Linked DNA regions of Methylocaldum szegediense. The protein of the gene in region 3 interacts with the protein of the main gene of each other region in a pairwise test. Links are inferred from orthologs where the notes say so. Each region holds a gene or a part of one and is shown on either strand. Other genes may lie near its edges.

The links.
Region 1: the proteins of lpdA (region 3) and uvrD interact in binary tests that used the Escherichia coli proteins (3 or more experiments, as listed by UniProt). The link is inferred for Methylocaldum szegediense from one-to-one orthologs.
Region 2: the proteins of lpdA (region 3) and odhB interact in binary tests that used the Escherichia coli proteins (3 or more experiments, as listed by UniProt). The link is inferred for Methylocaldum szegediense from one-to-one orthologs.

Annotation. Positions count from the first base shown.
Region 1 is NZ_OX458333.1:4,090,872-4,100,937, forward strand. What follows is about bases 5,882-8,790. They hold uvrD (DNA helicase II), read right to left. Parts: upstream 8,465-8,790; coding sequence 6,299-8,464; downstream 5,882-6,298. Other genes in these bases: QEN43_RS17785 (phosphoribulokinase), read left to right, coding at 5,882-6,265; QEN43_RS17795 (YgaP family membrane protein), read left to right, coding at 8,543-8,790. Also shown: QEN43_RS17750 (FKBP-type peptidyl-prolyl cis-trans isomerase), read right to left, coding at 1-12; QEN43_RS17755 (hypothetical protein), read right to left, coding at 97-294; polynucleotide adenylyltransferase PcnB, read left to right, coding at 566-1,867; folK (2-amino-4-hydroxy-6-hydroxymethyldihydropteridine diphosphokinase), read left to right, coding at 1,854-2,375; panB (3-methyl-2-oxobutanoate hydroxymethyltransferase), read left to right, coding at 2,368-3,171; panC (pantoate--beta-alanine ligase), read left to right, coding at 3,203-4,063; QEN43_RS17780 (LysR family transcriptional regulator), read right to left, coding at 4,022-5,008; more of QEN43_RS17785, read left to right, coding at 5,387-5,881; more of QEN43_RS17795, read left to right, coding at 8,791-8,800; QEN43_RS17800 (hypothetical protein), read left to right, coding at 9,114-9,251; division/cell wall cluster transcriptional repressor MraZ, read left to right, coding at 9,851-10,066. UniProt on the Escherichia coli protein: A helicase with DNA-dependent ATPase activity. Unwinds DNA duplexes with 3'-5' polarity. Translocates on single-stranded DNA with 3'-5' polarity. Initiates unwinding more efficiently from a nicked substrate than double-stranded DNA.
Region 2 is NZ_OX458333.1:3,548,994-3,559,150, forward strand. What follows is about bases 2,724-5,723. They hold odhB (2-oxoglutarate dehydrogenase complex dihydrolipoyllysine-residue succinyltransferase), read right to left. Parts: upstream 4,848-5,723; coding sequence 3,600-4,847; downstream 2,724-3,599. Other genes in these bases: QEN43_RS15365 (sensor histidine kinase), read left to right, coding at 2,724-3,710; QEN43_RS15375 (2-oxoglutarate dehydrogenase E1 component), read right to left, coding at 4,822-5,723. Also shown: QEN43_RS15360 (response regulator transcription factor), read left to right, coding at 515-1,129; more of QEN43_RS15365, read left to right, coding at 1,503-2,723; more of QEN43_RS15375, read right to left, coding at 5,724-7,653; QEN43_RS15380 (EAL and HDOD domain-containing protein), read left to right, coding at 8,084-9,289; GTP 3',8-cyclase MoaA, read left to right, coding at 9,404-10,157. UniProt on the Escherichia coli protein: E2 component of the 2-oxoglutarate dehydrogenase (OGDH) complex which catalyzes the second step in the conversion of 2-oxoglutarate to succinyl-CoA and CO(2).
Region 3 is NZ_OX458333.1:3,694,039-3,704,046, reverse strand. What follows is about bases 3,230-6,080. They hold lpdA (dihydrolipoyl dehydrogenase), read right to left. Parts: upstream 5,441-6,080; coding sequence 4,019-5,440; downstream 3,230-4,018. Other genes in these bases: aceF (dihydrolipoyllysine-residue acetyltransferase), read right to left, coding at 5,530-6,080; QEN43_RS16010 (AmpG family muropeptide MFS transporter), read left to right, coding at 3,230-3,962. Outside these bases: QEN43_RS16030 (penicillin-binding protein 1A), read left to right, coding at 1-693; QEN43_RS16025 (hypothetical protein), read left to right, coding at 702-1,319; rpmE (50S ribosomal protein L31), read right to left, coding at 1,473-1,676; QEN43_RS16015 (exodeoxyribonuclease III), read left to right, coding at 1,874-2,653; more of QEN43_RS16010, read left to right, coding at 2,631-3,229; more of aceF, read right to left, coding at 6,081-6,873; aceE (pyruvate dehydrogenase (acetyl-transferring), homodimeric type), read right to left, coding at 6,884-9,571. UniProt on the Escherichia coli protein: Lipoamide dehydrogenase is a component of the glycine cleavage system as well as of the alpha-ketoacid dehydrogenase complexes.

The DNA.
Region 1 (10,066 bases), 400 kb from region 3 along the record:
TGAGACTTGCATGAGATACCCTTGCTGTCGCGGTGGTTGAAATTCCCATCATAACGAGTTTTCTCGACGATAGACAGGGTTGTTCGCATTTAGATATCAAGCGATGAAGTGATAAGGGGATTTTTGTGGCTTCCGGATGGTTTTGCGTTGTTCTTTATAGAGAAGGTATACAAAAACTCCCATCAATGCTGTCAGCAGGCCGCACTTTACACGCAACAAAAAATCCAGTTTCGCAATCCAATGCGGATGGGACAGGATGTAAGCATTCATGTGAGCAAACCAGTTCTCGAACATGACCTCGGCTCCTTGAAAAATCCCGTGCGAGCGTACCTAAAGTTCTTAGAATCAATTTTACGTGTTTGAATCCCCACTTTGCCAACAAATCCGTGTCATCGTTGTCCCTGCCTTGCAAAAACGGATCGGGCGCCGGGCGCATTGAGTGTGTTCGCCGCCTAAGGTAACATTCCGAGTTCTTTCTGGTCTAACAGCGAAAGATACTCCTCTGCTAATCCTCAACTTCGTCAAAAGGTTGTTCAAATTGCCGCGGCCTAAGCCGGAGGCAGCGGTGAGTGCCAGGATTTATCCGCGATCCGAACACATGATTTCCCGCTCGATGATCAGCGGTAACGCACTAAAGGTGCTGTATCGCCTAAAGAAATCGGGGCATCAGGCGTATTTGGTCGGCGGTTGCGTGCGCGACTTACTTTTGGGGCGCGAGCCGAAGGATTTCGACGTCGTCACCAGCGCACATCCCGAAGAGATTAGGACGATCTTTCGTAATTGCCGTTTGATCGGGCGGCGCTTTCGCCTCGCGCATGTGCACTTCGGGGATGAAATTATTGAAGTGGCCACCTTTCGAGGACTAGCAGGTGAGGATAGCTCTGAGGGGCGCGTCATAGAGAACGGCCGCATTTTGAGGGACAACGTCTACGGAACCATCGAAGAAGACGCTTTCCGCCGAGATTTTACGGTCAACGCGTTGTATTACAACATCGCCGACTTTTCTGTAGTTGATTACGTCGGCGGCATGGAGGACCACAAGGCCGGTGTGCTGAGACTGATCGGTGATCCGGAACAGCGGTATCGGGAAGATCCGGTGAGGATGCTTCGAGCGATACGTTTCTCGGTCAAACTTGGTTTCACCATTCATCCCAGTTGCGCCGAACCGATCAGACGGCTCTCCCATTTGCTGCGAGAAATCCCACCAGCCCGTCTTTACGAAGAAGTTCTGAAGCTGTTCTTATCCGGATACGCCGTACAGACTTTCGAACAGCTCCGGCAATTCGGGTTGTTTGCGGTGCTGTTTCCAGAGACGGAGACATGTCTGGCCAAGGAGCAGCAGGGTTTTCCTCTGACCTTTTTGGCGAAAGCCCTGGAGCGTACCGACCAGAGAATTCAGGAAGGCAAACCGGTGGCGCCGTATTTTCTGTTCGCGGCTTTACTGTGGGAGCCTGTGCGGTCGAGGGCCCAAGCCCGAGTCGACGCAGGTGAAAACGATATTATGGCTTACCAAGAAGCCGCAGGCGAGGTGATCGGAGCTCAAGTCCGGCATACCGCTATGCCGCGGACCGTCAGCCAGCCAGCACGCGAGGTATGGGCGCTGCAGCCGCGGTTTGAGCGGATTCTCGGTTCAAGGCCGTTCCGCTTGCTGAGTCACCCTCGTTTCCGTGCTGCGTATGATTTTCTGTTAATCCGGGCGGAGACGGGCGAAGCCGAGCCTTCGCTCGCTCAGTGGTGGACTCGATTCCAACAGGCGGACGAAGCCGAACGCAAGGCCATGACGAGTCCGGGTCGGCGTCGCTCTGGCCGGTCGCGGTCACGCAAACGCAGGGTTCGTACTGAACCTCCCGCCAATGTGTCCGTCTGATTGTTCAAAGCGGCTCAGCAAAGTGGTGGCCTATATTGGTCTAGGGGCCAATTTGGGTGACCCCGTGATGACCATCGAGTCGGCGCGGTCGGCCGTGAGTCGGATTGCAGATGTTCGGGAATTGGCTTTTTCAAGCCTATACCGCAGTACGCCGATGGGGCCTGCCGATCAACCCGACTATGTCAATGCCGTGATGGCGGTCGAGACAACATTAGCACCCCTGGCATTGTTGCGCGAACTCCAGATCATAGAAACCTCCTACGGACGGGTACGCACGGGTGAGCGCTGGGGACCTCGTACGCTGGATTTGGATCTCTTGCTGTACGGCGACGAAACCATAGTGAGCGATGTGTTGACCGTACCTCATCCGGGGATCGCGGACCGCGAATTCGTGCTCTATCCGCTCGCGGAGATCGCGCCGGACCTCGATATTCCCGGCCGGGGACCGCTGGCCGATCTGGTTAGCAAATGTCCGCAACGAGGATTGAAGGTGATTGAGCATGCCTGACGCGCTCAAGGCTTTGACGATTCCGGACCTGGCGGAAATGAAGGCGAATGATAAGAAAATCGTCGCGCTTACCGCATACGATGCCAGTTTTGCCAGGATTCTGGACGAGGCCGGGGTCGATCTTGTATTGGTCGGCGATTCCTTAGGGATGGTTGTGCAAGGCCAGCCGACGACACTGCCGGTGACCCTGAGCGACATGGTTTACCATACCCGGTGTGCGGCGCGCGGCGTCCGCCGCGCGATATTGGCGGTGGATATGCCGTTTGCCAGTTATTCCGGGCCAGCGCAGGCGATCGATAGTGCCGCTCGTCTGATCCGGGCCGGAGCGCATATGGTTAAGCTCGAGGGGGGGCAAAAACGGGCGGAGACCGTTCGTGCCCTGGTCGAACAGAGTATCCCGGTGTGCGGGCATTTGGGATTGCTGCCCCAATCGGTCCATCAGGTCGGCGGCTATCTGGTACAGGGAAAGGACGAGAAAGCCGCGCAAGCGATCCTTCAGGATGCCATTGTTCTTCAGGAAGCCGGTGCCAGCCTTTTGGTGCTCGAATGTGTGCCGGCGACCTTGGCCGCCGAGATTACCGCGGCTCTCGATATTCCAACGATCGGCATAGGGGCTGGTCCGGACTGCAGCGGTCAGATTCTCGTGTTATACGACATGCTCGGGATTACGCCGGGTAAGCGGCCTAGGTTTTCTCGAAACTTTCTTCAAGGCGTAGAAGATATTCCGTCGGCTATCCGCGCTTATGTGGAGGATGTGAGAGCGGGTCGGTTCCCGACCTCGGAACACAGTTTCTAGAGGTTTTGCAGCGGAAAATTCAAAGCTCAGCATGCTGATTATCGACTCTGTCGCTGCTCTGCGTGAAACCGTTCGGGGGTGGCGTTTGAAAGAACTTTCGGTGGCTTTCGTGCCGACGATGGGAAACCTGCATGAAGGGCATTTGCATCTGGTTCGTGAAGCAAAGCGACTCGCCGATCGCGTGGTGGTGAGCGTTTTCGTCAATCCAACACAATTCTCTCCGGGCGAGGACTTCGATGCCTATCCGCGTACGCCCGCAGCAGATGCGGAAAAGCTTCGCGGCGTTGCGACCGATCTCTTGTTCATGCCTTCGGCAGGCGAACTGTATCCGGCGGGTTTGGGTGCGACGACGTTCGTCGAGGTGCCGGTATTATCGGATGAGCTCTGCGGACGTTTCAGACCGGGGCATTTCCGGGGCGTCGCCACCATCGTCTGTAAGCTTTTTAACCTGGTGCAGCCAGATGTCGCGCTGTTCGGCGAGAAGGACTACCAGCAGTTGTTGATCATTCGGCGCATGGCGGCGGATCTCGATTTTCCCGTGCGAATTCACGCTGTCCCGACCGTTAGAGAGGCCAGCGGCTTGGCGCTGAGTTCTCGAAATACGTATCTCACGACTGAGCAGAAGGAGCAGGCGGCTCTCCTATATCGCTGTCTGTGCCGCGCAGCTGAGGCCATCCGTCGTGGAGAACTGGATTTTGAGCGTATCGAACGGCAGCAGATCGAGACCTTGCAAGCGGCCGGATTTCGCCCCGATTATTTCAGCGTCCGCCGCGAAACCGATCTGGCGCCAGCAGGACCGGAGGATTCTTGTCTCGTTATTCTGGCCGCAGCTTGGCTGGGTAAAGCTCGCCTAATCGATAACGTCCGGTTGACTCGTGAGCTGAGTCGGTAAAGCCGGAGAAGACTGCTTGCCGACCAAGGCAGCCTTGATGATATCACTTTTAACAAAGCGCTCGGCTTCGGTTCGGACGAATGCCTCGAACTCTCTTGCCACGGCCGACAGACGCTTGCCGGCCCGATGCACGATGTACCATTGGCGCATGATCGGAAACGATTCGACATCCAAAACGACGATCCGTCCGTCTTCCAGTTCGCGCTCTACAGTATGTATCGATACGATGCCTAGGCCGAGACCTTCTTCGACGCCTTGTTTGATGGCGCTATTTGTGTTCATTTCCATGCTGGCCGAAATCTGCACGCCTTTTTCCGCCAGGAAGCGCTCGACGGCATCGCGGGTGCCGGAACCTTTTTCCCGCATAAGAAAGGTCTCCTGGCTGAGTTCGCTTAAGGGTATGCTTTTTTTCCCAGCCAAGGGATGATTGGCGGCGGCGACCATGACCAACGGATTGACCATAAACGCTTCCGCCACCAAGTCTTGATCTTCCGGTGGTTGTCCCATGAGCACAATATCAGCCTCGTTATCGTCCAGTTGCTGCAGCAACCCTTTACGGTTGGTGACCTTAAAACGGACTTTTACCTTCGGATAGCGCCGGCAGAAATCGGCAAGAAGGCGAATTGCAAAATAATGGACGGTACTGGCGACAGACACCGCCAAGTGTCCACCTTCCGTGCCTTTCAATTCTTCGATCAGCTGTTCCGCTTCCTCTAATTGCAAGGAGATCGTTCGACTCAGCCGATACAACTCCTCCCCAGCTCGGGTCAGGTAAATTTTCTTTCCCAACCGCTCAAATAAGGGTAAACCGACGGCATCTTCGAATTGTTTGATTTGCATCGAAACAGCGGGCTGGGTTAGATAAAGTTCTTCCGCTGCTCGGGTGAAGCTCAAGCAGCGAGCCACCCTTTCGAAGACCTTTAATTGCCGAAGCGTAATATTCATGCTCTTGGATCGACATGCGAATATAAAAAATATTTATTTTGAAAGTATGGACTCAATGCTTCTTCTTATGCAATATCCTCGAACTGAAGCTGGCCTTGACTTTGATCGCGAGCAAGTAGTAGTGCAATGGCCGATTCAGGGCTAGGCGTGAGAAGTTCCATCGTAGTTTCGGATACCATAATTTACTTAGGCTTTTCCAGGGAGCCATTGGCACCGAGATTGCCGATCGACCTCGTTTTGCCTGGTGCCACGTCTTCGTGGCGGTTTTTCGGCGTTTTTAGCTTCGCGGCAACGCGATCCGCCAAGAATTTCGACGTGTTTTGCGGTTCGCGGTTACGCTTGTGCGGTTAAAATAACGAATTAAGGAGGAGGTATCTCATGTCCAAGAAACATCCTGTCATAGCAGTCACCGGTTCGTCCGGTGCGGGTACGACTACCGTCAAGCAGGCATTCGAGCGTTTATTTTTCCGCCTGAATATCAACCCGGCGGTGGTCGAGGGTGACAGTTTTCATCGCTACGACCGGGAGGAGATGCGCGCACTGATCGCCAAAGCGCAAGCGGAAGGACGGCACTTCAGTCATTTCTCGATAGAGGCGAACCTGCTCAAGGAGCTAGAGTATTTGTTCCGGCAGTACAGCGAGACCGGCACTGGAAAGCGCCGTTATTACATCCATAACGAAGAGGAAGGTCAGCGTCTCGGAGGCTACAAACCGGGGACCTTCACGCCGTGGATCGATATTCCTGAGGGAACGGATTTGCTGTTTTACGAGGGTTTGCACGGCGCGGTGAAAAACGAGTTCGTGGATATTCCACGATACGCGGATCTCTTGGTCGGTGTCGTTCCCATCGTCAATCTAGAATGGATACAAAAAATCCACAGGGATACCGCAGAGCGCGGCTATAAGCCCGAGGATGTCACCGATACGATCCTCCGCCGCATGTACGATTATGTGAAGGTCATCACGCCTCAATTCTCCCAAACGGACATCAATTTTCAGAGGGTGCCTCTGGTCGATACCTCAAATCCGTTCATCGCCCGCGACATTCCCTCGCCGGACGAGAGCCTCGTGATCATCCGGTTCAAAAATCCGCGCAAGTTCAACGTGGATTTCCAGAACCTTTTGGCGATGATCAAAGATTCATTTATGTCCCGCTACAACTCAATTGTCGTGCCGGGTGGCAAGATGGGACTCGCCATGGAAATCATTTTCCGCCCCATTCTGGAGCGGATGATGGAAGAGAAGAAAAGTGCCTGATCAATCGTGAGGCTCGTGTCGATACGGTCTTTTTTAAGCCGGCTGTAAATTGGCGTAGGCAAGCATTAGCCATTTAGTGCCAGCCTCGGCGAAGTTCACCTGAACCCTGGCTTGGTTGCCTTCTCCCTCATACTGAAGAATTACGCCCTCGCCGAATTTCGCGTGCCGGACGCGCTGTCCGAGTTTATAGACGCTGGCACGCTCGCTCACGCCTGATGAAACGTGCGAGGACATCATCGGCCGTCCGATGCTTCCGCGCATGCGTACCTCTTGAAGATACTCGGACGGAATTTCCCGCAGGAACCGGGAAGGGCGGGGATAGGTTTCTTTGCCGTAGAGGCGGCGGGTCTCCGCGTAGGTAAGAAAAAGCTTGCGCTTCGCACGGGTGATGCCCACATAGCAGAGGCGGCGTTCTTCTTCCAGGCGCCCGGGCTCTTCCAAGGACTGCAGGCTAGGAAACAGTCCTTCCTCGAGTCCGACAATGAATACCAGGTCGAATTCCAGCCCTTTGGCCGCGTGTAGGGTCATGAGCTGCACGCAGTCCTCGAACTCGTCGCTTTGATTCTCTCCGGCCTCCAGTGCAGCATGGGATAGAAACTGGTCGAGTTTCGACAGTTCCATGTCCAGTTGCGGTTCGTATTCGAACTGGCGTGCGGCGTTGATCAGCTCGTCCAGGTTCTCGATTCGCGCTTCGGCTTGCTCGCCTTTCTCCTTTTCATAATGGGCGCGGAGACCGGAAGCCAAAACCACATGTTGCACCTGTTCCCAAAGCGTATGTTCCGCCGTGTCCCGGGCCATGGCTTCGATCAGCTGCAGAAAGCCGGTCAGTGGCGTTCGAGCTCGGGCCGGCAACGCAGAGTCGCGGCACAAAGCTTCGGCCGCCTGCCAGAGGGAGCAGCGCTCGGCGCGGGCAACGTCGCGGATCAAGTCGATTGTCTTGGCGCCAATTCCACGTACGGGCGTATTGACGACGCGCTCGAAAGATGGATCGTCGTGGCGGTTGGCGATCAGGCGGAGATAGGCGAGCGCGTCTTTGATTTCCGCACGTTCGAAGAAGCGAAGTCCGCCGTAGACCCGGTACGGTATCCCCATGGCCAGAAATTTTTCTTCGAACTGTCGGGACTGTGCGTTGGAACGGTAAAGAATAGCGGCGTCTCGACGGGCATTGCCCTCCTGAGCCCACTGTTTGATCCGCTCGGCGACGAAATAAGCCTCGTCCTGTTCGTTGAAAGCGGCGTATACGGAGATCGGCTCCCCGATGCCGCCCTCGGTCCATAAGGTCTTTCCGAGTCTACCCTCGTTGTTTGCGATCAGAGCGTTCGCCGCGTTCAAGATGTTGCTGGTGGAACGGTAATTCTGTTCTAGCCGGATGAGCCGGTGGCTAGGATAGTCTTTCTGAAAGCGGTGGAGATTTTCCACTTTGGCTCCGCGCCAACTGTAGATGGACTGATCGTCGTCGCCCACGACGAACAAGTTTTCGCGTTCCTGGGTCAAGAGTCGCAGCCATGCATACTGAATCCGGTTGGTGTCCTGGAATTCATCTACCAGTACGTGGTGAAAGCGGCGCTGATAATGCTCCAGCACCTCCGGCGTGTCGCGGAGAAATTCGTGGGCGCGCAGCAGCAATTCGGCAAAATCCACTAGCCCGGATCGTTCGCAGGTTTCCTCGTAGGCGAGATAGATGCGTTGCATCTGCTTTTGGTATGGATCGTACGATTCCGGGAGATGGCGGGCCCTGCGGCCTTCTTCTTTGTGCGCATTGATGAACCATTGCACTTGACGGGGCGGCCAGCGCGCTTCGTCCAGATCAAGGCTCTTGAGCACGCGGCGAATGAGCCGATGCTGATCGTCGGAATCAAGGATCTGAAAAGCGTCGGGTAGTCCTGCTTCCTTGGCATGACGCCGCAATAGGCGGTGTGCGAGACCGTGAAAGGTGCCGACCCATAGGCCCTGGGCGGAGATATTCAGAAGCTGTTCAATGCGACCTCGCATTTCGCTCGCGGCTTTGTTGGTAAAGGTAACCGCCAAAATTCCGTGCGGTGAAATACCCTCCATTTGCATGAGCCAGGCAATGCGGTGTACAAGCACGCGGGTTTTGCCGCTTCCGGCGCCGGCCAATACCAAGAGAGCTGGGGTAGGTGACGTGACCGCCTCCCGCTGCGCAGGATTTAGAGGACCGATGATAGGGGTAATGTCCATGATGCTATTCTAATCGGCTTGCGTGAACGATATGAAGCTTGCACAATCGCAATCTCTTTCTGAGAGAGGAGGTTAGCGATGAGTTTCGATATAAAAAAAATGACTAAACGCGAGCTTAATGTTGGGCTCAAGGATCAAAAAATTCGCTACGGCGTCGGCGCCGCACTGGCGCTGCTTTCGGTATTTCTGGCCAACATCCCGCTGTTGATTATCGGCGGTCTTTTACTGGGATCTGCCCATCTCCGTTGGTGCCCAGTTTATTCCGGGCTTGGCCGGAGTACAGTGGAACCAGGAGAAGAGCAATCCGGTTCCACCGGGCCTCAGACCAATCATTAGATCGCATTTCTTGGAACGGATTCTGTCGGTTTCAATCCAACATGGCGCAGGGAGGCGCCGAGTACCCGTCGCCTCAAACTTTTTATCTGTCAAGCTAACCCCTTTTTCGGCTTTGCCGCTGTCCTCTCCAGAGCCTCCTTCGTCGCAAAGAATAGAGCCACCAACGCAATCGTCCACTTGGGTCGGTTCTTGCAAAAAGTTTCCTATAAAGAAACAATATTTATATTATATGGATAATTGTAAACAATAAGTTGTTAGATAAGATGAGGCTGTAAGCGATCATGAGTCGGTTAACGTCCGAAGGGAGGTTCAGATGATTGCGATGACTTGGGTTGAATTGTTGCTAACTGGTCTGCTTGTAGCTTCCATTGCTTTCTCGGTTGGGTTCTGCGTCAGCAATTACGCAAAAGCCGACAAAGACGATGTAGGTTTTTTTAAGAAAAGCGGTTAAATAGGTCACCGTCATAAGGTTCCTTTTGGGACCGTGGTGATGAGATCTGACGTTTTCATGATAGGTTTTTGTAGCTTTTTCCGGGGGAGCCGCCGACCGGTTTTTTCCCGGAAAAAGCTTTTGCCCTCCGAATCGTCTCGTCTTTGGTCATAGCGGCTTTCGGTATCGACTTCATTCCTTTTGGCTGCTCTTGACCGATCGATAGGGGTGAACGCCCTTTTCCGCGACAAGCGTCCTATTTCCGGACACTGCACTTTTCCAGCAGTTGAACGAGTGTGAGCTGCTAGGCGGCTAGCAGTTTCGGCTCGTGAAATGACCGTTATCCGACTTCCCGGCTTTGCGGTACCCACGATGTGGCTTGCGGTTGACGCACACTCCTCGCTGCGCTCGCGGGGCTCTGCTGGGGTATTGTCTTAAGTTATTGGTTTAAAAAAGAAAGAATCCTGTCGAAGCAGCTCTGCCGGAGCTTGTCTTAAGTACGTCATCACCTCGAAAAAATAATCGGGATCTCGCTTGACTTGATAGCGGATGATTTCTATATTCCATTCAAGTGGTAAGAAGTGGAAAAAAATGGATCCCGATGGAAGTAGGGGGATTTCTTGTTTCGAGGCGTTAGCTCGATCAATCTCGACGAAAAGGGTCGATTGACCATGCCCACCCGTTATCGGGCGGAACTGCATGAAACTTGTGATGGCCAGTTGGTGGTTACCGTCGGTTTGGATAAATGCCTCATGCTCTACCCGCTTCCCGAGTTTGAAGAAATCGAACGTAAGCTGGTGAAGCTTCCTTCCCTGAATAGGCAAGCCAAGCGGCTG
Region 2 (10,157 bases), 150 kb from region 3 along the record:
GATCGTAAGGCATCGAACTCGCCGGAGTACGTCTCCGGCTTTGTGATCGAGATCACGGAGATTGCGGTCCGACGTTTTTTGAAGCTTTGACAAGCTCCGGCGCCCATTTCTCACAGCTGGGTACTGCAGGTGCCAATACAATCGCGGCTGGCGTTCCGATCACTGAGGAGGTGGATTCTCGGGGCGAGCGGTTCTTCTGCGGGAAGTTTGTCGTCGCCATTAAGGGGCGAGAGCCATGGACAAGGACAGGTTGCTAACAGTCGATCGGTCCATTAGGACGATTGACCGATGTCTCGCGAAGGTACAGTACGTAATATTCCTAAGCTATGGTCGGTGATCAAAAAAGCTTTAAGCCTAATAGTTTACAGAGCCGTATTTCAGGCGATACGATACCTTGTTTACCAGTAAATGTCGGGCTGGTTTGGCGGCATATTCGTATATACAAATGCATGACCTTCATGGAAAATACCGACCGCGTACCCTCGAAACCATACTAATCGAAAAGGCGTTAGATATGGCTGTTAATGGACTAACAGTTTTCATCGTCGATGACGACCCCGATGTATGCGATGCCTTGGCAGCATTGTTGAGGGCTGAGGGCTTTGTGGTCGAAACCTATTTGTCCGGACCGGATTTCTTGGCTGCGGTCAAGCCGGAACAACAAGGATGCCTGATCCTCGATATTCATCTCCCTCAGATTTCCGGGTTGGATCTGCAGCAGGTCCTGACCGAGAGAGGCTACAATCTTCCTATCATCTTTCTGACGGGATTTGGTGACGTGCCTAAGTCGACCGCCGCTTTCAAGGGCGGGGCCGTGGATTTTCTCGAAAAACCCGTGGATGCCGATGTCTTGATACCGGCGATAAGAAACGCGCTAGCTCTCAGTTATCAGCGTTTCGAAGAGAAATCGCGTCAGCACGAACTCGATGCTCTTTACTCCAGCCTCACGCCTCGTGAAAAGGAAATCTTGGTGTTTCTGGCTCGAGGCTACTCGGCTAAACAGGTCGGCAAAGCATTGGGCATCAGTCACCGTACTGCTGAAATTCACCGCGCCCGAATCATGGAGAAGCTAGGCGTCCAATCGCTCGCCGATCTCGTGGCGCTCGCCATACAGATGGGGATTCGCTAATCGGCAAAATATCATTCTGTCCGCTCGCGCTCTGCCGCCGGCAAGCCGTATAGCCTAGTCCGGAAGATACGTAAGAGTACGTGCATTCCAATCTCCGTTCGGTGGCTACTCTACGGCGACAGAGTGTTCGAGTCTTTCATAGAACCGGAGTCCAACAGAACTCGGCGTGACCGGGGGAGTCGGTCTCATCTTCGCGGTACAAACCGTAGATCATCGCGGTGCGAATAGTACGGCGGCGATAACGGATTATTGAGTCCTCATCGGCTACAAACAACGAGGAGATCTCGCTTCACGCCCAACCCAGGATTGGGGTGGATGAACATGCTCGGCACTTGGGAGGCGTTGTTCGGGGATATAGGAACGGAGGTTAGTCGTGTCCAACTTCATTAAATCCAACGATGCCTTGAATCACAGGGATCCATTCGACGTTCTCAAGCCAAATCTCGCGGTCGTGGCTTCACTCTCCGTTGTTCTGGGTTTGATTGCCGCCGTGCCGGCGCTGAGCAGCCCGGTGCCGGTAAGTTTTTTGTTGCTGATTCCGGTCTTGATTGGCGCGTTGCTAGGCGGACTGGGCATCGGCTTATTTGCCATGCTCCTCGCCGTGGCGGCTGCCCATTTGCTGCCGGGAGAGTCGGCTTTCGATCTCCGGCAACAATTTCCGGACGTGGATCAGCGGGTTCGGTTTGTTTTTTTTATCGCCGAGAGCTTGTTGCTGATCTGGATCGGTCGAAGGTATCGGCTATCCAGGTTCGAGGCGCGGGAAGCCTCGCGCCATCAGCTCATGCTGGAGCAAGAAACCGTCCATCGGCAGAAGTTGGAGGAATCGCTCGTACGAAGCCAACGTACCGTCAAATCGCACATTGCCGAAATCGAAAACATCTATGCCGCTGCCCCCGTCGGTCTCTGCTTTCTTGATCGAGAACTCCGTTTCGTTCGCATCAATCGGCGCTTTGCTGAGATAGTCGGGTGTCCTGTCGAAGTGGGTATCGGAAAGAGCATGCTTGAAGCGGTTCCGGAGCTCGGAGAGGCGCTCTATCCGCTGCTGCAGCGCGTGATCGTATTGGGACAGCCGATCCTGGAAAAAGAGATCCCCGGCATGGAGAGAAGCGGTGCTCAAACGGAGTCGGCCTTCCTAGCGAGTTTTTTGCCCATAAAGGAAGAAGATGGCTTCGTAACCGGCGTAAATGTTGTCGTGAAGGACGTCACGCGGCAAATTGAATCCGGCGAGAACGCCTCGCGAGAGAACGAGACTCGTCTGCAACTTGCCCTTGAAGCGGGGCGAATGGCGATCTGGGAGCGCGATTTGGCGAGCGGCCGAATGACATGGTTGGATCCGGCGAACATTCACTCGGCGATCGATTTCGAGCAGCAATTTTTGGGCTGGGTGCAGAACATTACCGAGGGAAATTCGTTCGACGTTTCCGAGGCCGGAGAGCGGCCGGTCGAGAGCTGGCGCCGGGAGTTCCGCATCGTCATGCCGGACGGACAGTGGAATTGGGTCGAAGCGTGCGCATTGCGAGTGCTTAATTGCCGGGAAGGCGGCCGCTGTTTGGTCGGTGTTCTTGCCAACGTTACTGATCGAAAACGTGCCGAGGAAAGTTTGAGTCAAGTCATAGAAGCTGAAGAAGCCTTGCGCGAAGCAGGCCGTAGAAAGGACGAATTCATCGCGCTCCTGGCTCACGAGCTTCGCAATCCGCTAGCGCCGATCTTGACATCGGCACAGCTCTTGAAGCGCCGCGGTTCCGAACGGCCGGAACTGATCGCGTCCGCCACCGAGAGTATCGAACGTCAGGTCAGATATCTGACCCGACTGATCAACGACCTCCTGGATATATCGCGGGTTGCTAGAGGCAAGCTGAATCTGAATTTTGAAATGACTGATATGGCGTCGATCGTCGCTCATGCTATCGAACTCTGTCGGCCGGTTATCGACAAGAATCAACAGGAGTTGGTGCTCAGCGGGACCGATCAATCGCTTTATCTCTGGGGCGATCCGGCCCGACTCTCGCAAATTATCGCGAACTTGTTGATGAATGCCGCGAAATTTACGCCGGTAGGCGGTCGGATTGAATTGGCGGTGAGACGGAGGGAACGGGAGGTTTCGATCAAAGTGCAAGACAATGGAATCGGAATCGAGCCGGATGCGCTGGAGCATATCTTCGAGCCGTTCGTGCAATTTGAACGGCCGCTGCACGACGGGCACAGTGGCCTTGGCGTCGGCCTGGCGCTTGTAAAAAGCCTGGTGGAGATGCACGGTGGCAGAATTTCGGTCGCCAGCCACGGCAAACATCGAGGTAGCGAGTTTTGGGTTCGATTGCCGTTGTACGACCAATCGTCACAGCGAAGAGCAGGCCGGACGGAGCACGATGGTCGGGGGCAGCCTGTCCAGGCGCCTCTTGGGTGTGACCAAACCCACTCTCTCGTGGTTTTTGAAAGCCTGGGCGCAGACGGTTGCGGCGAGGCTTCCGCGTCAGATCTTGAGAAACAATCTGACCGGGTCTTCCAGCAGTTCCTTCAAGGTGAACAGAAAAGTCACCGCTTCGCGGCCGTCAATGATGCGATGATCATAGGAAAGGGCTAGATAAATCATTGGCCTGATCACAATCTGCCCGTTTTCCACCACAGGTCGCTCCTTGATGGCATGCATGCCGAGAATGGCACTCTGCGGCGGATTGAGGATGGGGGTCGAGAGCATGGAGCCGAATATACCGCCGTTGGTGATGGTGAAGGTACCGCCGCTCAGTTCTTCGAAACTGAGTTTGCCGTCTCGAGCCCTCTGCGAAAAATCGACGATGGCCTTTTCGATCTCGGCGAAATCGAGACGGTCGGCGTCACGTAGGATTGGCACCACCAGTCCACGATCGGTCGATACCGCAATACCGATGTCGTAATAATCGTGGTAAACGATATCGTTTCCGTCGACTGAAGCATTGATGATCGGAAAGCGTCTGAGTCCCTCTACCACCGCTTTGACGAAAAAGGACATGAGGCCAAGCTTGATCTTATACCGCTGCTCGAAGCGAGCTCGGTGCTCGTTCCGCAGGTCGAAGATCTTCTGCATATTGACTTCGTTGAAGGTGGTCAGCGTCGCAGTCGTATGCTGCGCCTCGATCATGCGCTCGGCAATACGGGCACGGAGCCTGCTCATGGGCACACGCCGTTCGCCCCGACCTTCTGGCGCAGGGGCCGACGGTTTCTCCTTTGCTGCCGGTTCCGGTTCCGGTTTCGGTGCTGGCGCGGTTTCTTCGAGGGCTTTGCGTTTTCGGGATTCCAGATAATCCAGGACGTCTTGCTTGGTCAGACGGCCCTCCCGTCCCGTGCCTTTGATCTGTGTCGGGTCGAGGTTGTGTTCCAGGATCAGCCGGCGTACTGAGGGGCCCATGGGTTGGGCAAACGTCGCGGGCCTGGGAGCCGCTTCGGGTACGGCCGCTGGTTCCGGCTTTTTCGGAGGCGCTGCGGTCTCGGCGACCGCGGGACGGACCTCGGTTTCGATCACTGCGAGGAGGTCGCCGCTTGCAACCACGTCCCCTTTGGCGTGGTGAACTTCCTGCAATACGCCATTATCCGGCACGGGTACTTCGAGGATGACCTTCTCGGTTTCCAAGTCGACGAGTGTCTCGTCCTTCTGCACCGTGTCGCCTGGCTTCTTATGCCAGTCGAGCAGGGTCGCGTCGGTAACGGACTCGGGCAGGTTAGGCACGGTGACTTCGATGCGCATGAACGATTCCTAAAGGCTCTTGACGGGGCACGGTTCCAAACAATGCGTCTTCGACGACTTTCTTTTGCTGTTCCAAATGCCGGTGGAATTGGCCCACTGCAGGGGCCGCCGACATTGGACGCCCAGCATAGCTGAGGATGATGTCCTTTTCCAGAAGACTCAGGAAGCGGTGCTTGATCTGGTGCCAGGCGCCCTGATTTTCCGGTTCTTCCTGACACCAGATCAATTCCTTCATTTGCGGATAGGCTGCCAGCTCTTGCATAAAAGTGTCGTAAGGGAAGGGATAGAGCTGCTCGATACGGATAATCGCGACATGATGGAGACCTTCCTTACGCCGCGTTTCCAAGAGGTCATAGAACACTTTGCCGGTGCAGAGAACGACGCGTGTGATCTTAGCGGGGTCATGGGCATCGATCTCGCCGATGATGTTTCGGAAACTGCCGGTTGATAATTCGTCCAGCCGAGAAGTTGCCAGCTTGTGCCGCAACAAACTCTTGGGTGTCATGATGATCAGCGGCTTGCGATAGTGCCTAAGCATCTGCCGGCGCAAGAGATGAAAGATTTGGGCCGGCGTTGTCGGTACGCAGACTTGAATGTTCTGCTCGGCGCACAGTTGCAGATAGCGCTCGATCCGGGCTGACGAATGTTCGGGGCCTTGGCCTTCGTAGCCATGAGGCAGAAACATGGTCAGTCCGCTGAGCCTTCCCCATTTGGTTTCGCCGGATGTGATGAACTGATCGATCACGACTTGGGCATTGTTAGCGAAGTCGCCGAACTGGGCTTCCCAAATGACCAAGGTTTCGGGCTCGGAACTGCTGTAGCCGTATTCGAACCCGAGTACGCCTTCCTCGGACAGCAGAGAGTCGTAGATGTAAAAACGAGCCTGTGTGCTGCTGAGGTTCTGAAGTGGAATGTAGGTATCACCAGTATTTTGATCGTACAAGATCGCGTGACGATGGAAAAACGTGCCGCGCCCCACGTCCTGGCCAGTCAAACGTACGCTGTACCCTTCCGTCAACAATGAGGCATAGGCCAAGGTTTCGGCATAACCCCAGTCCAGCGGGATCTCCCCCGCTGCCATTTTTCGCCGGCTCTCCATGATCGCGGCCGCGCGTGGATGAAGGGCGAACCCCGGCGGGATTTCGATCAGACGCTGGGAGAGATCTTGAATCCTTTTCGGGTCTATACCCGTCTCGCAGGGCTGGGTCCACTCGGTGCCGATATAATGATTCCAGCGGGTCTTGGCATAATTCATGGCGTCGTGAACGACCGGCCGCAGGAAGGTTTCGTCTTTCTTAAGGCCGTTCTGGTAATCCTCTTCCATGCGTTGGACTTCATCTGGAGTCACCACCCCTTCGGCAATCAGGCGATCGGCGTACAGCTTCCGTACCGTCGGATGGTTACGGATGAAACGGTACATCAAAGGTTGGGTGACAGCCGGTTCGTCCGCCTCGTTATGGCCGTGGCGCCGGTAACAGATCAGGTCGATCACCACGTCCCGCTTGAATTTCATCCGATAATCGAGCGCGAGCCGTGTGACGTAGAGCACCGCTTCTGGATCGTCGCCGTTTACGTGGAACACCGGGGCCTGGATCATGTTAGCGACATCGGTGCAGTACAGCGTAGATCGGGCATCGAACGGATTGCTGGTAGTGAAGCCGATCTGATTGTTGATGACGATATGTATGGTTCCGCCCGTCGTATATGCTCGGGTTTCGGACATATTGAGCGTCTCCATGACGACGCCTTGCCCCGCGAACGCGGCATCGCCGTGGATCAGCACCGGAAGCACCGCCTTCTCGCCGTCTTCGTGCTGGCGCCTATCCTGGCGCGCGCGTACCGAGCCTTCCACCACCGGATCGATGATTTCGAGGTGTGAGGGGTTGAAGGCGAGAGCAAGATGCACCGTGCCGCCCGGGGTTTCGATGTCCGACGAGAAGCCCATGTGATATTTCACGTCGCCTGCACTGGCATACGGGGGCGAGTTCGGATAGATCCCCTCGAATTCCTGAAACAGCGAGCTGGGTTTTTTTCCTAGGATGTTGATGAGTACGTTCAGGCGGCCGCGGTGGGCCATGCCCATCACGATTTCCTTGGAACCTTTTTCGCCGGCCCGTTGGATCAGTTCATCTAACAGCGGGATCAGAGTTTCCGCCCCTTCGAGCGAAAATCGCTTCTGTCCCACGTATTTGCGGTGCAGGTATTTTTCGATTCCTTCGGCGGCGGTAAGAAGCCTCAGGATCCATCGCTTTTCGTCGGCATCGAAGTTTCCGCGTGCACGTGTGCTTTCCAACCGCTTTTGAATCCATTGTTTGATATCGCTGTCGACGATGTGCATGTACTCGGCACCGACCGGGCCGCAATAGGTCTCCCGGAGCATCGACAGGATTTCGCGCAAAGGCAGCCGTTCCGAACTTCGTAGAATGTCGATGTAGAACAGTCGGTCCAATTCCTCTTCGCCCAGACCGTAATAGGCCGGATCTAAATCTCTCAGGCCCGGCGGGGGCGACAGCTTCAACGGATTGTTGTCGGCCGCCTGGTGGCCGCGGGTGCGGTATTGGCAAATCAGCCGGTCGACCGCGGATTGCTTGCGCAGCAAGTCTTCTGCTTCGGATTTCCCGATGACCTTTTCGGCGTAGGGCTCCGCCTTTGCCAATTCGTATTGGATCGACCGGAACTGTTCGCGCCAGCTTTCATCGACAGACTCGGGATCCCGCAGGAATTTCTCGTAGAGATCCTCGAGAAAACCGATATTGTCCTCGCTAAAAGCCGATGCTTCTCTGAGAAGTTGTAAGAGTTTATTCATTCGATGGTCTCGTGTGTCCGTCCCGTGTTTTAAGATTTTCGATGATGGTTTTTGCCTACCGTGACACGTTCAGTCCATTTGGTCAGGCTGTGGGACGCGTATATTAAAGACAATTTTGAGCCGAGTTTTATCTCCGATAAAGCTGGGAAAATCATCCGAGTTTCGGTAGTCAGACGAGCGGGCCCGCGCCGGACTTGCCGCTTCCCGCCCGATGCCACAATCGGTCTTTGGGGTCCGGTTACTTCTCAAGACTTAAGTCTACGCCAGTTTATTCTGATGCAGGCTGAGTGAGCGACGGTCCGGCGATTTTAGCCTTTCTGGGGAATGGCAGCGACGGGTAGGTCGCGTGAAAGCGCCGGTACGTGAATGATTCTTGTGCTAGCCTCTTGTGCATGTTTTGTTGTCGGTCGAAACAAGGCGGGGGATAGCAATGTTTGACGGGTTGATTGGTCGTGTGCCCATTTACACGGGCACTTTTGATGTTTTTGGCTATGAGCTCAGCGTTTGCAGCGGCGAAGCACTCAGCACCGGAACCAAGGACAGCGAAGACCAATGGGCCGAGACAGTGCGGCAGGCGGGTCAGACAGTGGACTTGAAAGATCTGGTCGGTGACGGCCGCGCCATGCTTCGAGTTCCATTTGCTTTTCTGAGCGTGTGCGAACGATTGGCATGGCCGAAATCTCAGATGGTTGTGGCGGTATCGGGAGACGTCCTGAATGACAACACGGCCCAGCAAGCAGTGGCCAGGCTGGCGGAGGAGGGGTTTACCATCGCGCTCCACAATCCGTCCTGCGATCTAGCGGAGCTTCGGCACACGGCCGGTTTCGCGTCGATTTGCTCTCTGGATGCCCGCAGGCTGAACGATTTCAAGGCGCGTTGGACGGCGAATCCCGGTCGGGCACTGCGCCTTCTGGTGCGCGATGTGGAGACACCGGACCAGTACGATCGTTTTTGCAAGCTGGGTTTCGATTACTACGAAGGTGTGTTCTTCGAACGCCCCAGACCGATACACAGCAGCGACATACCGGGAAATCGCCTGGCCGTGCTCGAATTGCTGGGTCGGCTCCACGATCCGAATGCTGAAATCGCCGACGCCGAGGCGATCATTACGCGTGACCTGACCTTAAGTTATAAGCTTCTCCGCTTGGTCAATTCTGCATTTTTCGGCGTTACGAAACGTGTTGATTCGATCCGGCGGGCGGTGACTTTCCTAGGCTTGCAACGGGTCAAGAATTGGGCGTCCGTAATCCTGGTCAATTCCGTCGACTATCGGCCGCGTGAATTGCTGATCACGGCAATGGTGCGGGCGCGCGCCTGTGAGCTATTGGCGGAACAGCTGAAACGGCCCGATACCGAGCGGTATTACATCGCGGGGCTGTTTTCGTTGCTGGACGCGATCATGGATGTTCCTATCGGGAACATCTTGCGACACCTGAATCTCGACGACAGCATCAATGAAGCGCTGCTGCGCGGCAGTGGTCCGATCGGGGAGATTCTCCGCGCTGTAATCGCGTTCGAACGTGCCGAATCGGGTCAAATCCACGGCTGCGGGTTCGAACCGGGTGTGCCAGCCCGGGTTTACCTGGAATCGATTCGCTGGGCGACGAGCGCTCGAAGAATTCTGGAAACCGCTTGACACTGGCCTTCGGGAGGAGGAGCCTGGATAAATCCTGAGTAAATTACTTGGCTATAGGACGGTTTCGTGCAAAAATCATAAGTTCCTCGAGCTGATCCGATTAGAACTAAGGTTATGGCGGCTTTATCCACGCAATTGATTGACCGTTTCGGGCGGCGCGTCAGTTATGTTCGTATTTCCATCACCGACCGCTGCGACTTCCGCTGCCTTTATTGCATGAACGAAGACACGGTCTTTCTGCCGCGTGCCCAGATCCTGACGCTCGAGGAAATCCTCACCGTCGCTAAGGCATTCGTGGAGCTCGGCGTGGAAAAGATCAGGATCACGGGCGGAGAGCCGCTGGTCCGCAAGGGTGCGATCGATCTCTTGCATGAAATCGGAAAGTTGCGGGGGTTGAGAGAGCTGGTCTTAACTACCAACGGCTCGCAACTGGAAAAGACCGCTCCTCTGCTGAAGTCGGCCGGAGTCAAGCGCATCAATGTCAGTCTCGATTCGTTGAAGCCCGATCGATTCCGGGAAATGACCCGCGTAGGTGACTGCGCCAAAGTGCTGCGAGGCATCGATGCCGCCCTGGATGTGGGTTTTGAGAGACTCAAGATCAATTCCGTCGTACTCAAGAACCGCAATCACGACGAAGTGGGTGATTTGGTTGCCTATGCGATCGCCAAGGGTATCGACATCAGTTTCATAGAGGAAATGCCCTTAGGTCTGGTCGAGGGGCATGATCGTGCCAGCGAATATTATTCTAGCGATGAGATCAAGCGCGATCTCGACCAGCGGTTTACCTTGCTGCCCACTCCGGAAACGACAGGCGGACCTTCCCGATATTATCGGGTGTCCGGTACCAATACCCGTGTGGGGTTCATTT
Region 3 (10,008 bases):
GTTTTCGCTAACGGCGGTTTTCGCGTCGAGCCCTATTTCATCGAACGCATAGAAACCGAAGCGGGTGGCATGGTCTTTCAAGCCACTCCGCAAATCGCTTGCGCAAATTGCAGTGACGCCGATGATCACCAGACGAACTTTGCACCCCGCATACTGTCGGCTCAGGTCCACTACATGATGAATTCTATGCTGCAAGATGTGGTGCGAACCGGAACCGCGGTCCGCGCTATGGAACTGGGGCGCAATGATGTCGCCGGCAAAACCGGTACGACAAATGATTACAAGGACGCGTGGTTCAACGGTTACGTTCCTTCCCTGACCGCCGTCGCCTGGATTGGATTCGATTCCTCAAAATCCTTAGGGAAAGGCGAAACCGGGGGCAAAGCCGCACTTCCCATGTGGATCCACTTCATGCGAGAAGCACTCAAAGACGTACCCGAGCAAACTTTCCCACTTCCAAGCGGACTGACAATCGCTCGCATGGATCCGAGCACCGGGATGCTAGCCTTGCCCGGGAGCCCCAATGCAGTGTTTGAGGTCTTTCCTTCTGGGAGAGTGCCCCGCTACTACGCCGCGCCGCGCGTGAGCGCGCCTCCTCCATCAGAGTCTATCGCAGACGAGGAACAACCGCGACCACTGGAGCCAACAGTCCCGAGCGTCACGACCGACAAACCGATCGAATCGCTATTTTGACCTCCGCCATGTCCGCAAAAGACAGAGCCCGACGATTGATCGCCTACGAGGCCGCACGAATCATCGCAGAGGAAGGTATAAATGATTATCTTCCGGCAAAAAATAAGGCTGCGGCCCGTCTTGGGATAACGAACTCGCGCAGCCTTCCCCGTAACGAGGAAATCGACCAGGCGCTAGAAGAATATCTTCGACTCTACCGGGCGGATACGCAGCCACAACACATTACCCGACTGCGAAGGCTCGCATTGGAGGCCATGCGTTTCTTGGAAGAATTTTCGCCGCGCTTGGTCGGCGCTGTCTTGGACGGCAGTGCCAGCAAGTACAGCCCTATTGTTTTGTATGTGTATCCCGAAACCCCGGAAGAGATCATCAAGAAACTGATCGAGGTCGGCATCCCGTTCAGGGAACGATCCTTTTCGTTCAATCTAGGGCATCGGCGAGGCGTGACTTGTCCGGCACTGGACTTTTATGTCGACGGCGTCCGCGTTGAACTGGCTGTACTGCCGCCGGAATTAAAAGGGCAACGGATCAACCGGAAGGAAAAGGCTGTACCCGGCGGCTCGCTGCACGATGTCGAAAAATTGATTAACGGCAGCTCACCGTCCAAGCTTCGGCTTGGTACATAAGCGAATAGTGCGAGCAGACCGAACCCTCCCGTCCAGCCGATTTCGCTTCCATTCCCAAACGGGCGATGTTAAACCGCGAGGGCCGGTCCTTGCTTATTGTCATTTAATCGACGTGGCCAAGCGGTTTCGAGCGGTTTGGATGGGGCCCGAAAATCAACCCCGTCCATATTTCCGCCGGAACTTGTCGACTCGACCGGCGGTGTCGACGATCTTCTGCTTGCCCGTATAGAATGGATGGCAGGCGGAACACACTTCGATGTGCAAATCCCTACCTAACGTCGACTTGGTTTCGAACGTGTTGCCGCAACTGCACTGGACGGTAATGGCTTTATATTCGGGATGAATATCCGGCTTCATGATTAGGTACTCTCCAACAAATCAGAACTACAAAGGGACGACAAATTTTTCATCTTACTTAAAACGACCTTTTACCGCAACGTCTGCAACTCGAATCTTCCCGCTTTGGGCTGACACCGACCCTCCTCATCGAACGGTATGCCCGATGTTTCGAGTAGCTTTCCGCGGTCTTATGCCCATCTGAGATATAAACCATAATGCGTATAATCTCCTTCAACGCGAATGGCGTGCGGTCAGCGGCGCGCAAAGGCTTCTTCCACTGGATGGACAAACAAAACGCCGACATCGTCTGCCTTCAGGAAACCAAGGTTCAGACACACCAACTGGAAGATCCGATATATTGGCCCAAAGGCTATCGGTGCTACTACCTGGACGCCGTCAAGAAAGGCTACAGTGGGGTTGCGTTGTATAGCCGCCGCGAGCCGGACGAAATCGTTCAAGGCCTCGGCTGGCCTGACTTGGACGCTGAAGGGCGTTACCTCGAAGCGAGATTCGGCTCCCTGAGCGTCGTTTCCCTTTACTTGCCGTCCGGTTCGTCCAGCGAGGAGCGTCAAGCGGTGAAGTTCGACTTCATGAACCGGTTTCTGCCATACCTTCGCGAGTGTGCACAATCGGGGCGGACTTACATTTTTTGTGGCGACTGGAACATCGCCCACAAACCGATCGACCTCAAGAATTGGCGCTCCAACCAGAAGAATTCCGGATTTCTGCCTGAGGAACGTGCCTGGCTGGATATCGTGTTCGAGCAGGATGGCTGGGTCGATGCTTTTCGTGTCGTCAATCAGGAGCCGGAGCAATATACTTGGTGGTCGAATCGCGGTCAGGCCTGGGCCAAGAACGTGGGCTGGCGTATCGACTACCAGGTGACCAGCCCTTCTCTCAGGGACAGAATTCTAGCGGCATACATTTACAAGGAAGAGCGTTTTTCGGACCATGCGCCACTCACCATCGACTATGACTACCCTTTCCTGGCGTGAAGCGGTATTCAACCGGAGGATGCTGATCTGCGTCCTCACGGGGTTCTCCTCCGGGTTGCCGCTTTTCGTGCTGATCAGCCTGATTTCAGCCTGGCTACGCGATGGTGGTGTCGATCTCAAAGAAATCGGGCTTCTGGCCTTGGTTCAATTTCCTTATATCTGGAAATTCCTGTGGGCGCCTCTGTGCGACCGGTACGGCTTGCCGATGGGACGGCGCCGAACTTGGATGCTCGTGACGCAAATCGCGCTCTTGCTCTCCATTCCGGCGTTCGGCTGGCTGACACCGATACCGGACATCGCGACCATTCGTTGGCTGGCGGTGGCCGTAGCTTTGTTCTCGGCAACTCAGGACATCGCCATAGACGCGTTTCGACGCGAAATCCTGAAGGACGAGGAACAGGGACTCGGCAACGTCATCCACGTGAACGCGTACAAAATCGCCGGACTCGTGCCGGGATCTCTGTCACTCATTCTTGCCGACTATTTGTCCTGGGATACCGTCTACTTGATCACGGCGCTGTTCATGCTCCCAGGGCTACTCCTCACAATCATCGGCAGCGAACCAGAATTTTCCAGCCAGACACCGTCGACTCTGCGTCAAGCCGTGGTCGATCCTTTTCGTGAATTCGTTCAGCGAAAAGGCTGGAGCGGCGCATTGACCGTGCTGGCGTTCATATTTTTCTACAAGCTCGGCGACAGCATGGCGACAGCCCTGGCTACACCTTTTTACTTAGATATGGGCTACAGTAAGACGGAAATCGGCGTGGTCGCCAAGCATGCCGGGCTCTGGCCGAACGTCGCGGGCGGCATTCTCGGCGGCATTTGGATGATTTCCCTGGGGATTCATCGGTCCCTATGGATATTCGGCGTGTTACAAGCCCTGGTGATTCTCGGCTTCGTCTGGCTTGCCACGGCCGGCCACACGATAGCCGGATTGGCTGCGGTTATCGGCGCCGAGGCCTTCGGTGTTGGATTGGGCACGGCCGCTTTCGTTGCCTATATCGCCACTACGACCAATCCAGCGTACACTGCCACCCAGTTTGCGCTATTTACCAGCCTCGCCGCCACTCCGCGAACGCTGGCCAATGCCTTTACCGGCTTTCTAGTCGAAGGTGGGGACATCAAAGTGGGGAATGTTTCGCTGCTTCATATCGAAGCGCTAGGCTGGGAGCGCTTTTACTGGTTGTGCTTTGCGCTCACCCTGCCGGGCATGCTGCTGTTATTCAAAGTGGCGCCATGGAACGGCGGAAACAAAAGCGAAAGACCCGCTCGCCTCGAACCGCAACCCGATTCACAGTCACCCGACTGAAAAGCTCTGCCGGCAGACGAGCGCCTGCCGGTAGTCTCTTCTCGCGTTGATTCCGCCTATTTTCTAATGTAAAGGTCGGTAATACTGCCGTCCAGCATCTCGGCGGCGAAGGCGAAAGTCTCCGACAAGGTCGGATGCGGGTGAATCGTCAAGGCGACGTCCTCCACATCGGCCCCCATTTCCAAAGCCAGAACGGCCTCACTGATCAGCTCCCCCGCGTTCGGGCCGACGATGCCTGCCCCCAGAATGCGTCTAGTCTCTTTATCGCAGAGAATCTTGGTCATGCCCTCCTTGCGATCGATGCCCAGTGCCCGACCGCTCGCCGCCCAGGGAAACGCGGCTTTGTCGTAAGCGATACCTTGAGCTTTTGCCTGCGTTTCCGTTAGCCCCATCCAGGCCACCTCCGGATCGGTATAAGCGACCGAGGGAATCGTCAGTGCCTGGAATGCCGTCCGCTCTCCGGAGATGACTTCAGCCGCTACCTTGCCCTCATGCGTCGCTTTGTGCGCCAGCATCGGATTGCCCACGATATCCCCGATCGCGTAGATATGCGGCACATTGGTCCGCTGACACTCGTCTACCGGAATGAAGCCCTTCTCATCCACCTTGACGCCGGCATTTTCAGCACCGATCAGATGACCGTTCGGCTTCCGGCCAACCGCGACCAGAACCCGGTCGAATAGGTCGGATTCGGGCGCACCTTCGTCGCCTTCGAAATAGGCCTGCAATCCTTCCGACTTCGCCTCGATGCGCGTGACTTTGGTTTTCAGGAAGATGTTTTCGTACTGTTTCTTGATGCGCTGATATAAAGGTTTGACTAAATCCGCATCGCAGCCCGGAATGATCTGATCCATCAGTTCGACCACTGTGATCCTCGAGCCCAGCGCGTGATAGACCGTTGCCATCTCGAGCCCGATAATCCCGCCGCCAATGATCAGAAGACGCTTGGGCACCTCGGCCAGCTCTAAGGCGTCGGTGGAATCCATCATCCGCGGATCGTCATGGGGAAAGCCGGGAATCCGGACCGGCTGCGAGCCGGCCGCAATGATCGCATGGTCGAAACTGATTGTTCTCGGACCTTCGGCTGTTTCGACTGTCAGCGATCGATCCGACGAAAATCTACCCACCCCGGTTACGACGGTGACCTTGCGCTGTTTGGCGAGCCCGGCAAGGCCGGTCGTGAGCGTCTTCACGACCTTGTCCTTCCACTCACGCAGTTTCTCCAGGTCGATGCTGGGCGTACCGAAATTCAATCCGAAATTCGACGCTTCCTGCGCCTCTTGAATAATTTTGGCGGCATGCAGTAATGCTTTTGAAGGAATACAACCGACATTCAAGCAGACACCGCCGAGCACTGGATAGCGTTCGACCAAAACCACCTGTCTACCCAAATCGGCGGCTCGAAAAGCGGCCGTGTAGCCACCGGGCCCACCGCCCAAAACCACTACCTCGGCATGCAAACTGGATGTATCCGACATCGATTGTTTACCTTCTGTTTAAGGGAAATTGCTGGTCAGCGGTCCGTCGCTCCCGTTTCGAATCCGTTTGCGGGAGAGCATGCTTGTCTCTATAAGAGAACCCGCCGCAACTCCGCCAACAGCCCGGCCAAATAAACCGTGAAGCGTGCGGCTTCGGCGCCGTCGATCACACGGTGGTCGTAGGACAAGGACAAGGGCAACATCAAGCGCGGGACGAACTGCCCGTCCTGGTAAACCGGCTTGGTTTGCGCTCGGGACAAGCCGAGGATCGCAACCTGAGGCGGGTTGATGATAGGCGTAAAGGCCGTACCTCCGATTCCGCCGAGGCTCGAAATGGTGAACGATGCACCCTCGAGGTCATTGCTGCGCAGCTTCTTGCCGCGAGCTTTAGCGCTGAGCTCGGCCAACTCTCTAGCCAGGTCGAAAATGCCTTTTTGATCGACATCCCGCACGACAGGCACGACCAAGCCTTCCGGAGTATCCACGGCTACGCCCAGGTGATAATACTTCTTGAGAATCAGTTCTTCGCCATTACCTGCGAGGGAAGAATTGAACGTCGGAAAGGCTTTGAGCGCTGCCACCACAGCCTTCATGACGAACGGCAGAAAGGTCAGTTTGACGTTCTGCTTTTCCGCCTCGCTCTTCAGCGACTGACGAAACGCTTCGAGATCCGTGATATCGGCTTCGTCGTGCTGCGTGACGTGGGGAATGCTGACCCAACTGCGATGCAGGTTCGGACCGGAAAGTCTCTTGATGCGTGACAATGGCAGGCGGTCGATTACCCCGAACTGCGCGAAATCGATCTCCGGCTGGGGCGGCATCGCCAAAACGCCACCGGCCAATGCTTGCTCCGCCCGCTTCAAGCTCTCCTTTACGAACGCTTGAACATCCTCTTTCAAGATGCGACCTTTGGGCCCCGTGCCTTTAATTTTTCTAAGATCAGCGCCCAACTCGCGAGCGAACTTCCGAACCGATGGGCTCGCGTGAGGCGGATGCGCAAGATCTTCTTCGGCGGCTTTCAGAGCTCGTTCGGCAATAACCGGCGAGGGCGTGGGCTTTGACTGGGGCTCCGCTGGAACCGGTTTCGTCGGCTCGGCGACAGGCTTAGCCTCCACTTCTTCGGCTACCACCTTTTCGGGTTTCGCCTCCACGACCGGCGCGGGCTCCTCGGCCGGCTTCGCCTCGGCTTGATCTTGGACCTCCAACTGCAATATCGGCGATCCCTGACTCACCCGATCACCGACATTGACCTTCATGGTCTTCACCACACCCGCGAAAGGCGACGGCACTTCCATCGCCGCCTTGTCGCTCTCTAGAGTTATCAGGGAATCTTCGACATTGACCACATCACCGGGTTTGACCAGCACCTCGATGATCTCGACGTTCTTGAAATCTCCAATGTCGGGAACGACGACTTCTTTCAACACTGCCATAGCGTTGCCTTTACACCTTCACTGGATTGGGCTTTTCCGGGTCGATGCCGTACTTAGCCATGGCTTCCTTGACGGTTGAAATCGCCACGCTTCCTTCATCGGCCAAAGCCTTCAGTGTGGTATATGCGATGTAATGCCGGTCCACCTCGAAAAACCTCCGCAATTCGGAACGCCGATCACTGCGCCCGAAACCGTCGGTACCGAGCACTTCATAGGCTCTCGGCACGAACGGCCGGATTTGATCGGCGAGAAGTTTGATATAGTCGGATGCGCCGATGATCGGCCCCTTGGTTCCAGCCAGGCATTCCTCCACGTAACTGATGCGACGAGGCTGGTCCGGGTGCAAAAGATTCCAACGCTGCTTGTCCAATCCATCGCGGCGCAGCTCGGTGAAGCTGGTGACACTCCAGACGTTGGCTTTCACGCCGAAGTCTTGTTCCAGCAACTCCGCTGCGGCGAGGGCTTCGCGGAGTATCGTACCGCTGGCCAGTAGTTGCGCTTGCGCCGATTTGCCAGCGTCCTTCAATCTGTACATGCCCTTGACGATCCCCTCTCGGACACCCGCCGGCATCTCCGGGTGAGGATAATTCTCGTTCATGACCGTGATGTAATAGAAGACGCTCTCGCCCTCCTGGTACATCCGCCGGAGTCCGTCCTGAATGATCACGGCCAGCTCGTAGGAGAAGCACGGATCGTAAGCCACGCAGTTGGGAATCGCCGACATATTCACATGGCTGTGTCCGTCCTGGTGTTGCAAGCCTTCGCCCGCCAAAGTCGTACGCCCTGCCGTTCCGCCGATCAGGAAACCGCGTGCCTGCATGTCGCCTGCGGCCCACATGAAGTCCCCCACCCGCTGGTACCCGAACATCGAGTAGTAGATGTAGAAAGGGATCATCTGGATGTTGTGATTGGTGTGAGCCGTTCCGGCCGCAAGCCAGGAGCACATGGAACCCGCCTCGCAAATGCCCTCCTCCAAGATCTGGCCCGACTTATCCTCCTTGTAATACATCACCCCACCGGCGTCCGCAGGGACGTACAGCTGTCCCACGGATGAATAAATGCCGTACTGGCGGAACAGTCCCTCCATACCGAAAGTCCTGGCTTCGTCCGGAACGATGGGAACGATGTACTTGCCCAGCTTCTTGTCGCGCAGCAACAGGGTCAGCAAACGCACGAACGCCATAGTCGTGGACATTTCCCGACCTTCCGTGCTTTTCAGCAGAGATTCGAAAACATCCAAGTCCGGTACCTGCAAAAGCGGCGCGTCGCGGCGGCGCTGTGGCAGGTAACCGCCGAGAGCTTTTCGACGCTCGTGCATGTAGCGCAATTCCGGACTGTCTTCCGGCGGTTTGTAGTACGGCACCTCTGCCAGCTTGTCATCGGGAATCGGAATCTTGAAACGGTCGCGGAATGCCCGGATCGCCTGCTCGTCCATCTTTTTCTGCTGGTGCGTGGTCATGAGCCCCTCGCCGGCGCTACCCATGCCGTAACCCTTGACCGTCTTGGCGAGGATCACCGTTGGCTGGCCGGTATGGTTCACCGCCGCGTGATAAGCGGCATAAACCTTGTGCGGATCGTGTCCACCGCGATTCAGGCGCCAGATGTCCTCGTCGGACAAATTGGCCACCATTTCCTTCAGCTCCGGATACTTGCCGAAGAAATGCTCGCGAGTATAGGCACCGCCTTTCGCTTTGTACGCCTGATACTCGCCATCCACGGCTTCCTCCATGCGTTTTTTCAAGAGCCCGTCTTTGTCTTTGGCCAGCAACGGGTCCCAATAGGAGCCCCAAATAACTTTGATGACGTTCCATCCGGCGCCGCGGAATTCGGCCTCGAGTTCCTGAATGATCTTGCCGTCGCCCCGTACCGGCCCATCTAGGCGCTGCAGATTGCAGTTAATGACGAAGATGAGATTGTCGAGTTTTTCTCGACCGGCCAATCCGATGGCGCCCATGGATTCCGGTTCGTCCATCTCTCCGTCACCGCAGAAACACCAGACTTTACGGCCCGCAGTCTTCAAAATCCCCCGGTCCTCCAGATATTTCATGAAGCGCGCCTGGTAAATCGCCATGAGCGGCCCGAGGCCCATGGACACCGTCGGGAACTGCCAGAAGTCCGGCATCAACCAAGGGTGCGGATAAGACGAAAGACCGTTGCCGCCGATCTCGGCGCGGAAATTGTCGAGTTGTTCTTCGGTCAATCTCCCCTCGAGATAAGCACGCGCGTAAATACCGGGTGCGGCGTGTCCCTGGAAGTAGATGAGGTCTCCCCCATGGTCCTTGTTAGGGGCGCGAAAAAAGTGATTGAAACCCACGTCGTAAAGCGTCGCCGCCGAAGCGAAGGTCGCGATGTGCCCGCCGTATTCGGTGGACTTGCGGTTGGCACGCACCACCATGGCCATCGCATTCCAACGGATGTAAGAGCGTATGCGGTGCTCTAAACCGGCATCGCCCGGCAAGCGAGGCTCCATGTGAGGCGGGATGGTATTGATGTACGCCGTATTCGCCTTATAAGGCAGATTCGCTCCCGCCCGGCGCGCCTGGTCGACCAGGCTTTCGATCAGGAAATGCGCCCGTTCGATACCTTCCGTCTCGATGACCGCCTGCAGGGCCTCCAGCCACTCACGAGTTTCTTCGGGATCGATATCGTTTTCGCTCTTAAGGATTTGTGATGGGTGAGACAAACTCACGGCGGACATAGGAAAGATTCCTCCAGTGATTTAAGGTCTTCCAGTTAATCTTTTCGAACGTGGGCAAGCGCGCTCCAAATCATCGGGTCAGAGTACCGATTTGAAAATCGCGTTGTTAACGAAAGAATTCCTGGCATGTTTCTCGAACCGTTGATCCAGTGATGACGGAACCGTGCAACTCTGACTTTGCTTCTGAACGCGGTCAACGTGATATTGTTGGAAAAAAGTCCAATCGGAAAATGTTACAGATTAAGAGCCGATTACGCCAGAAAAGAGAATGTGAAAAATGAGTTGGTCGGCGATTTAATGAACTTCCGTCACCTGTTATCATCGCTGGGTGCTCACTCCATCCCGGGCACAAGAACATCCTCGCTCGCCAACGGACGCATAGTTGCACCGTTCGAGCGTGAATCCCTGTTTTAGACAACCGGTTGCCCCCTATGTTA